One region of the Arthrobacter arnarulunnguaqae genome, then DNA from elsewhere that is predicted to be linked to it. Evidence: predicted binding sites of a transcription regulator. Region 1 holds the regulator's gene; the other holds the start of a gene.

Region 1 (3,760 bases):
GCGCTTGACCGACACGGCGTGGTGCCCCTCGGGGCCATCCAGCGTCACCGTCTGTCCCGGTGCCGCGTTGGCCAGGGCACCCGGATCGACGAGGAAGGCCTGGTTGCTCATTAGCCGCGGTGGCCAAGCTTGTCGAAGAAGCGGGAGAAGACGCCGCCACGCTCGGAGAGCCGCCCCTCGGCGACCTCCTCGCCGCGCAGCGTCGCGAGCCGCTCCAACAGGTCCCGCTGTTCGGCGTCCAGCTTCGTGGGTGTCTCGACCTGGATGTGCACGATCAGGTCGCCGCGCCCACCGCCGCGAAGCCGTGGAACGCCGAGCTGCGAGAGTCGCACGGTGTCCCCGGACTGCGAGCCCGACTCCACGCGGATCTCCTGCTTTCCATCGAACGTGTCGAGGTCCAGGTCCGCGCCGAGGGCGGCTGCCGTCATCGGCACGGTCAGCGTGGCGTGCAGGTCGTTGCCCTCGCGTTCGAAGACCGGATGGCGCTTGACCTCGATCTCGACATAGAGGTCGCCGGCGGGTCCGCCGCCGGGGCCGGCCTCGCCCTGCGCCGCGAGGTGGATACGGGTGCCGGTTGCCACGCCCGCGGGCACCTTGAGCTGCTTGCTGACGCGTTCACGCACGCGGCCCTGTCCCATGCACTCGTTGCACGGGCTGGGAAGGGTCGTTCCGAAACCGCGGCAGGCGCTGCACGTCTCAACCGTCATCATCTGGCCGAGGAAGGAGCGAACCGGCCGCTGCACCTGTCCGCGCCCCCTGCAGATGTTGCAGGACTCCGGCGAGGTTCCCGGCTGGCAGCACGTCCCGTGGCAGGCGGTGCACGTGACGGCGGTTTCCATCTCCAACGGGTAGACGACGCCCTGGACGGCGTCCTTCAGGTCGATCGGCGCGGTGATCAGCGCATCGCGGCCCCGGCTGGTCCGCGAAGCGGGCCCGGCGGCCTGCCCCGTCCCGCCGAAGAACTGCTCGAAGATGTCGTTGAAGCCGTAGCCCGCTCCGGGGCCGGGTCCCGCGGCGTTGCCGTTCTCGTTGCCCGTGGTGTCGTAATTGCGGCGCTTCTCCGGATCCGACAGGACCTCGTAGGCGCGGGTGACGAGCTTGAACTCGTCCGCGGCGCCGTCTCCCGGGTTGACGTCCGGGTGCAGCTTACGCGCAAGCTTGCGGTAGGCCTTCTTGATCTCCTCGGTCGTCGCGCCCTGCGCGACGCCGAGTACGTCGTAGTGGTTGCTCACAGTGTTCGCTGTGTCCTTTCCTGCTTTTCGATGCTTGGTTAACCGGTGGGTCGGCGTTAGCCGGCCAGGATCCGGGAAAGATAGCGGGCGACCGCGCGGACGGCGGCCATGCTGCTGGGGTAGTCCATGCGCGTGGGGCCGAGGATGCCCATCTTGGACGATTGGCCCGGCCCGTAGGCCGTGGCGATCAGTGAGGTCTCAACCAAACCACCGTACGCGTTTTCGCTGCCGATCCGAACCGCGATGCCCCGTGCATCCAATTCCATCTCCGAGAACAACCGCAGCAGCACGACTTGCTCCTCGAGGGCCTCGAGGACCGGGGTAATGGTGAGCGGGAAGTCGCCCGTGGAGCGCGCGAGGTTGGCCGTACCGGCCATCACAATTCGATCGACCACGCTGTTGTCGCCCAGCGCGCCGAGCGCGCCGGCGAGTATCCGTGCGGCCGGGCGGAGCCTAACGGGCACGTTCTCCACGGCGGCGCCCGCCAGCGGCGACAGCTCGGCCAGCTTGCCGCCGGCCGCCATCGCCATGAACGCCGCCTTGATGGTGTGCAGGTCGTCTTCGTTCGTCTCCGCCGGAGTGAGCACAACACGCTGCTCGACCTTGCCCGAAGTGCTGATCAGGACGGCCAGCACCTGTCCGGCGCCGAGCCCCACCAGTTCGATGTGGCGGACAGCCGCGTCGCTGTACTGCGGAACCTGGATGACGGCGACCTGGTGGGTCAATTGCGCCAAAAGGCGAACCGTGCGCTCGAGGACGTCGTCGACGTCGTCCGCGCCTTCGATGAGGGATTGGATGGCGCGGCGCTCCGCGGCGGAAAGCGGCCGCACGTCCTCGATGCGGTCGACGAAACGCCGATACCCCTGTTCGGTGGGGACACGCCCGGAAGAGGTGTGCGGCGCGGCGATCAGACCCTCGTCCTCCAGCGCCGCCATGTCGTTGCGGATGGTCGCCGCAGACACGCCCAGCTGGTGGCGCTCGACAAGAGCCTTCGACCCCACGGGCTCGCGGGAGTGCACATAGTCCTCGACGATGGCCCGGAGCACCTCGAGGCGTCGTGGTTCGGACATCCCTTCCCTCCCGATTCCGTCTCGTGGGCGATGGTTGGACGACGGGGCGGTTTGGCACTCGACGCCGTCAAGTGCCAAGTCTAATACGTTTCGAGGTTGTTAGCATGGTGGCTGCGCGCCGGATGGCCGGATCGCACCGCCGCCCCCGTGGGCGCACCACGAAAGGCTGTGTCAGGCACTGTGAACAACTACGAATGGGGCGCCCGCGAGATCTCGGCCCCGCGACCGAGGAAACTTCGCCAAGTCCCCGCCGCGTTGGGTCTGGTCCTCGAGGACGTGCAGACGGAATGGGTGGGCGAAGTAGTCCGGGTCGAAAAGTCCGGGGGCATGCGGATCGTGGTCCTTGAGGACCGGCGCGGAAAAACCAAGTCCTTCCCGACCGGTTTCGGATTCCTGATCGAGGGCGAGCCCGTCGAGATCGTGGAGCCGGTTCGGGGCGGCACGCCGCCGCGGCCGGCGCGTACGGCGTCCGGTTCGGTGCGGGTCGAGAACCTCAGGGCGCGGACGGCTCGGGCGAGCCGCGTTTGGGTCGAGGGCAAGCACGACGCGGAGCTGGTCGAGAAGGTATGGGGCCACGACCTGCGCGTCGAGGGTGTTGTCGTGGAGCCCCTGCACGGCGTCGACGACCTGGCGTCTGCCGTGCGGGAATTCGCCCCGGGGCCGGGACGGCGGCTCGGCATTCTGGTGGACCATCTGGTGCCGGGCAGCAAGGAAGCCCGGATCGCCGCCGAGGCCATGGCCGTGCCGGGTGCGCGTGGCAACGTCCTGATCGTCGGCCACCCCTACGTCGACGTATGGCAGGCCATCCGCCCTTCGGTGCTCGGCATTCGCGCCTGGCCGGTTGCGCCCCGCGGGACCGACTGGAAAACGGGGATCCTTCGGGGCCTCGGGTGGCCGCATGCAACCCAAGCGGACGTGGCGCTGGGTTGGAAGCGCCTGCTGGCGAGCGTCACGAGCTACGCGGACTTGGAGGCCAGCCTGCTGGGCCGCGTGGAGGAGGTCATCGATTTCCTGACGGCCGAGGGTGGCCCACGCGGGTAGCGACACGGGACAGGCCCGGCGCGCGGAGCGGATCCGCGCCGAACCACCGGCCCGTCGTGCGCGAACCACCGACTTCACGGGATAAACTGGCCGCAATAGGCGACCATGAATGGAGACTCGGGCGTGACCCACGGGTTTAGCGAAAAGGCACGGAACGATTCCGGGGACCGCAGGCACTACGAGGCCTCCTCCCCCTCGCCGTTGCCGTTGTCTCCTTCGGAGGACCGGCAATGGGCAACGATCGCCCACTTCGGATCGATCCTCGGTTTCATTCCGTCGGCAGTGATCTATTTCGTGTACCGCGGGCGCGGCCCGTTCACCGCGCAGGAGTCCAAAGAGGCCCTGAACTTCACGGTGCCGTTGACGGTTTTGGCGATGCTGTCCAACATCCTCACGTTGATCCCGGTGGTCGGGAGC
Region 2 (3,760 bases), on a different contig from region 1:
GTGCGCTGTGGAGGACAGCGGTGCCGGCCAGCAGCGGTTCGACGGCCTGCGCGTCCCGGCCCCAGAGGATGGACACCAGCGGAAGCCCGCGGCCCGCGAGGGCGGCGACGGCGGCATCGGTCACGGTCTGCCAGCCCAGCCTCCTGTGGGAGCCCGTCGAGCCGGCGGAGACGGTGAGGACGCGATTCAGCAGCAGCACTCCCTGGTCCGCCCAGGCCGACAGGTCGCCGTGCGGCGGGGGAGTGGCGCCGACGTCGTCCGCCAGCTCCCGGTAGATGTTCGCGAGGCTTCGTGGCAGTGGCCGGACGTGCGGTTCGACCGCGAAGCTGAGACCGATGGCGTGCCCCGGCGTCGGATAGGGGTCCTGCCCCACGACGAGGACCTTGACGGACTCCAGCGGGCGGGTGAACGGGCGAAGGATGTTCGTCGGCGCGGGGAGCACGTTCTCGCCCGCTTCGCGCCGCCGCAGGAGGTCGCCCTCGATGGCCTCGATGTGGCCGGCGACGGGCTCGAGTGCGCGGGCCCAATCCGGGGCCATGCCCGCCGCCAAGCGCGGGCCCGCGGGGATGTCCTCGCCCCGCGGAGCTGGCGGCAACGCAAAAAGCGGATGCTGTTCGGGTGCGTCCGGCGAATCGTGCATCCGTTCATTCTGCCGCGCGCGGGGGACCGGCCGTTCAAATGACAACCCTGTGATTCGGAACTACCATGGGAGGCGTGCCCCGCGCCCGCGCGGCACTGGACCGGGAGGAGCGTTGTGGCAGCGGAAGAGACCGAACCGGGATTCGCCGGGGATCCCGAGAGCGACCTCGACGAGCGCGCCCAGCGCATGCTGGCACTGGAACGGCAGTGGTGGAAGTACGCCGGCGCCAAGGAGCAGGCCATCCGCGAGCTGTTCGACCTCTCCGCGGCGAACTACTACCAGGTGCTCAACGCGCTTATCGACTCCGAGTCGGCGCTCGCGCACGATCCCATGCTGGTGAAGAGATTGCGTAGACTACGTTCAACCCGCCACCGGGCCCGAAGCGCGCGCAGGCTGGCCACGGAGGCGTAGCCGGCGCCGACGTACCGATCAGATCCAAGGACAACGATGAGCAAGTACGCGAACGACGAATTCGACAGGGTTCCGGAGTTCACCGACCGCAACGGGGTCCACCGGGCCGAGACCGCGGGCACCGCCAAGCGCCCGGGCCTGGGCCTGTTGATGGGCGTCGGGGTCCTCGCGCTGCTGGTCGGACTGTTCTCGTTCTTCGTCCTGCCCCAGATGACCGGCACGCCGACCGCTTCCCCCGGGGACTCCTCGGGCGCCCCGGCTGCGAGCTCCGATGCCGCGAACAGCAGCGACGCGGAATCCGAGCCCGCCGAGTCCGAGCCCGCGGAGTCCGAGCCGGTCGAGTCCGAGGCACCGGAATCTGAGTCCGAGGAGCCCGAGGCATCGCCGGAGCCCGAGGCGTCGCCGGAGCCCGAGGAATCCGACGAGCCGGAGGAGTCCAGCGAGGCCGCCGGCGCCGTCGACCGGTCGGCGCCCGTCGGCGTCTACAACGGAGCAGGGCGCTCCGGGCTGGCCGGTTCGGTGGCGTCGAGCCTGCGCAACGGCGGGTTCACGTCCATCAGCGCGGCGAACTGGTCCCGGCAGGAAAACGTGTCGGTGGTCTACTTCCGCTCCGAGTCCTCGCGCTCCACGGCCCAGGAGGCCGCACGGGTCCTGGGCATCGCCACGGTCTTCCAAACGCCGAACATCCCCACGGAGATCTCCGTGGTGCTCGGCCGCGACTACAGCTAGTTCCGTCCGACCAATCCGTGGCGAATTGGGCGCCGCGCTTGCACTCTCGGGGCGAGAGTGCCAATAATTGATTTAGCACTCGGGTGCCGTGACTGCCAAGAGTCCATCGACGACGTCGTACGGGCCACGATCTTTCGCGGGGCGCCGGGTGAACCCCTGGCCAGTTGCAGCGAGGAAGTCCGGTTGGCGTACCGAAAGCGCCACCCGGCTGCCGTCCGTCGCGGGCGTTGCCTCCGGCCCATGAAAACGCATGACTGTCCCGAAAGGACCACAAGCCGCCATGGCCAAGATGATTGCATTTGACGAGGAAGCACGCCGCGGCCTCGAACGGGGCCTGAACACCCTGGCCGACGCCGTCAAGGTGACCCTCGGCCCGCGTGGCCGCAACGTCGTTCTCGAGAAGAAGTGGGGCGCGCCCACGATCACGAACGACGGCGTGTCCATCGCCAAGGAGATCGAGCTCGAGGACCCGTACGAGAAGATCGGTGCCGAGCTCGTCAAGGAAGTTGCCAAGAAGACGGACGACGTCGCCGGCGACGGAACCACCACCGCCACCGTTCTCGCGCAGGCACTGGTCAAGGAAGGCCTGCGCAACGTTGCCGCCGGCGCTGACCCGCTGAGCCTCAAGCGCGGGATCGAGAAGGCCGTCGCGGCAGTGACGGCCGAGCTGGTCGCCTCCGCCAAGGAAATCGAGACCAAGGAACAGATCGCCGCCACGGCGTCCATCTCCGCCGGCGACAACCAGATCGGCGAGCTCATCGCGGAGGCCCTGGACAAGGTCGGCAAGGAAGGCGTCATCACGGTCGAGGAGTCCAACACCTTCGGGCTGGACCTCGAGCTGACCGAGGGCATGCGCTTCGACAAGGGCTACATCTCGGCCTACTTCGTCACCGACGCCGAGCGTCAGGAAACGGTCCTCGAGGACCCGTACATCCTGATCGTCAACTCGAAGATCTCCAACGTCAAGGACCTCGTCGCGGTCCTGGAGAAGGTCATGCAGTCCGGCAAGCCGCTGCTGATCATCGCCGAGGACATCGAGGGCGAGGCCCTGGCCACGCTGGTCGTCAACAAGATCCGCGGCCTGTTCAAGTCCGTGGCCGTCAAGGCCCCGGGCTTCGGCGACCGCCGCAAGGCCATGCTGGCCGACATCGCCATCCTCACCGGTGGCCAGGTCATCTCCGAGGAGGTCGGCCTCAAGCTCGAGACCGCCACCTTGGACCTGCTGGGCCAGGCGCGCAAGGTCGTCGTCACCAAGGACGAGACCACCATCGTCGAGGGTGCCGGCGACGCCGAGGAGATCGCCGGACGCGTCAGCCAGATCCGCGCCGAGATCGAGAACTCCGACTCGGACTACGACCGCGAGAAGCTGCAGGAGCGCCTCGCCAAGCTGGCCGGTGGCGTTGCCGTCATCAAGGCCGGCGCGGCGACCGAGGTCGAGCTCAAGGAGCGCAAGCACCGCATCGAAGACGCCGTCCGCAACGCGAAGGCCGCCGTCGAAGAGGGCATCGTCGCCGGTGGCGGCGTGGCCCTCCTTCAGGCCGGCGAGCGCGCGTTCGCCAAGCTGCAGCTCGAGGGCGACGAGGCGACCGGCGCGAACATCGTCAAGGTTGCCGTCGAGGCTCCGCTGAAGCAGATCGCCTTCAACGCCGGCCTGGAGCCGGGCGTCGTCGCCGACAAGGTCAAGGGCCTGCCTTCGGGCCACGGCCTGAACGCCGCCACGGGCGTCTACGAGGACCTGCTGGCCGCGGGCGTGAACGACCCGGTGAAGGTCACGCGCTCCGCTCTGCAGAACGCCGCGTCGATCGCAGGGCTGTTCCTCACCACCGAGGCCGTTGTCGCCGACAAGCCGGAAAAGGCCGCTGCGGCCATGCCCGGTGGCGACGACATGGGCGGCATGGGCGGCATGGGCGGCTTCTAGCCACCCGCCGCTCCGGCGGCACCACCCGAACGCCCCGGTCGATGACCGGACAACGATGGCCG

The links. Region 1 encodes HrcA, which represses chaperone genes, less so after heat shock. Its sites were predicted from a motif close to TTNGCACTCGNNNNNNNCGAGTGCNAA; they were not measured.
Region 2: the regulator HrcA is predicted to act here: its motif matches at 1,853-1,879, upstream of groL (chaperonin GroEL).

Annotation. Positions count from the first base shown of each region.
Region 1 is NZ_JBIMER010000001.1:431,114-434,873, forward strand. Features, by position in the region: gene ACHAAJ_RS01950 (16S rRNA (uracil(1498)-N(3))-methyltransferase) at 1-111, opposite strand, end outside; gene dnaJ (molecular chaperone DnaJ) at 111-1,232, opposite strand; gene hrcA (heat-inducible transcriptional repressor HrcA) at 1,289-2,302, opposite strand; gene ACHAAJ_RS01965 (DUF3097 domain-containing protein) at 2,483-3,343, shown strand; gene ACHAAJ_RS01970 (DUF4870 domain-containing protein) at 3,449-3,760, shown strand, end outside.
Region 2 is NZ_JBIMER010000004.1:142,107-145,866, reverse strand. Features, by position in the region: gene ACHAAJ_RS06045 (uracil-DNA glycosylase) at 1-538, opposite strand, end outside; gene ACHAAJ_RS06040 (DUF3263 domain-containing protein) at 755-1,051, shown strand; gene ACHAAJ_RS06035 (LytR C-terminal domain-containing protein) at 1,088-1,780, shown strand; gene groL (chaperonin GroEL) at 2,061-3,698, shown strand.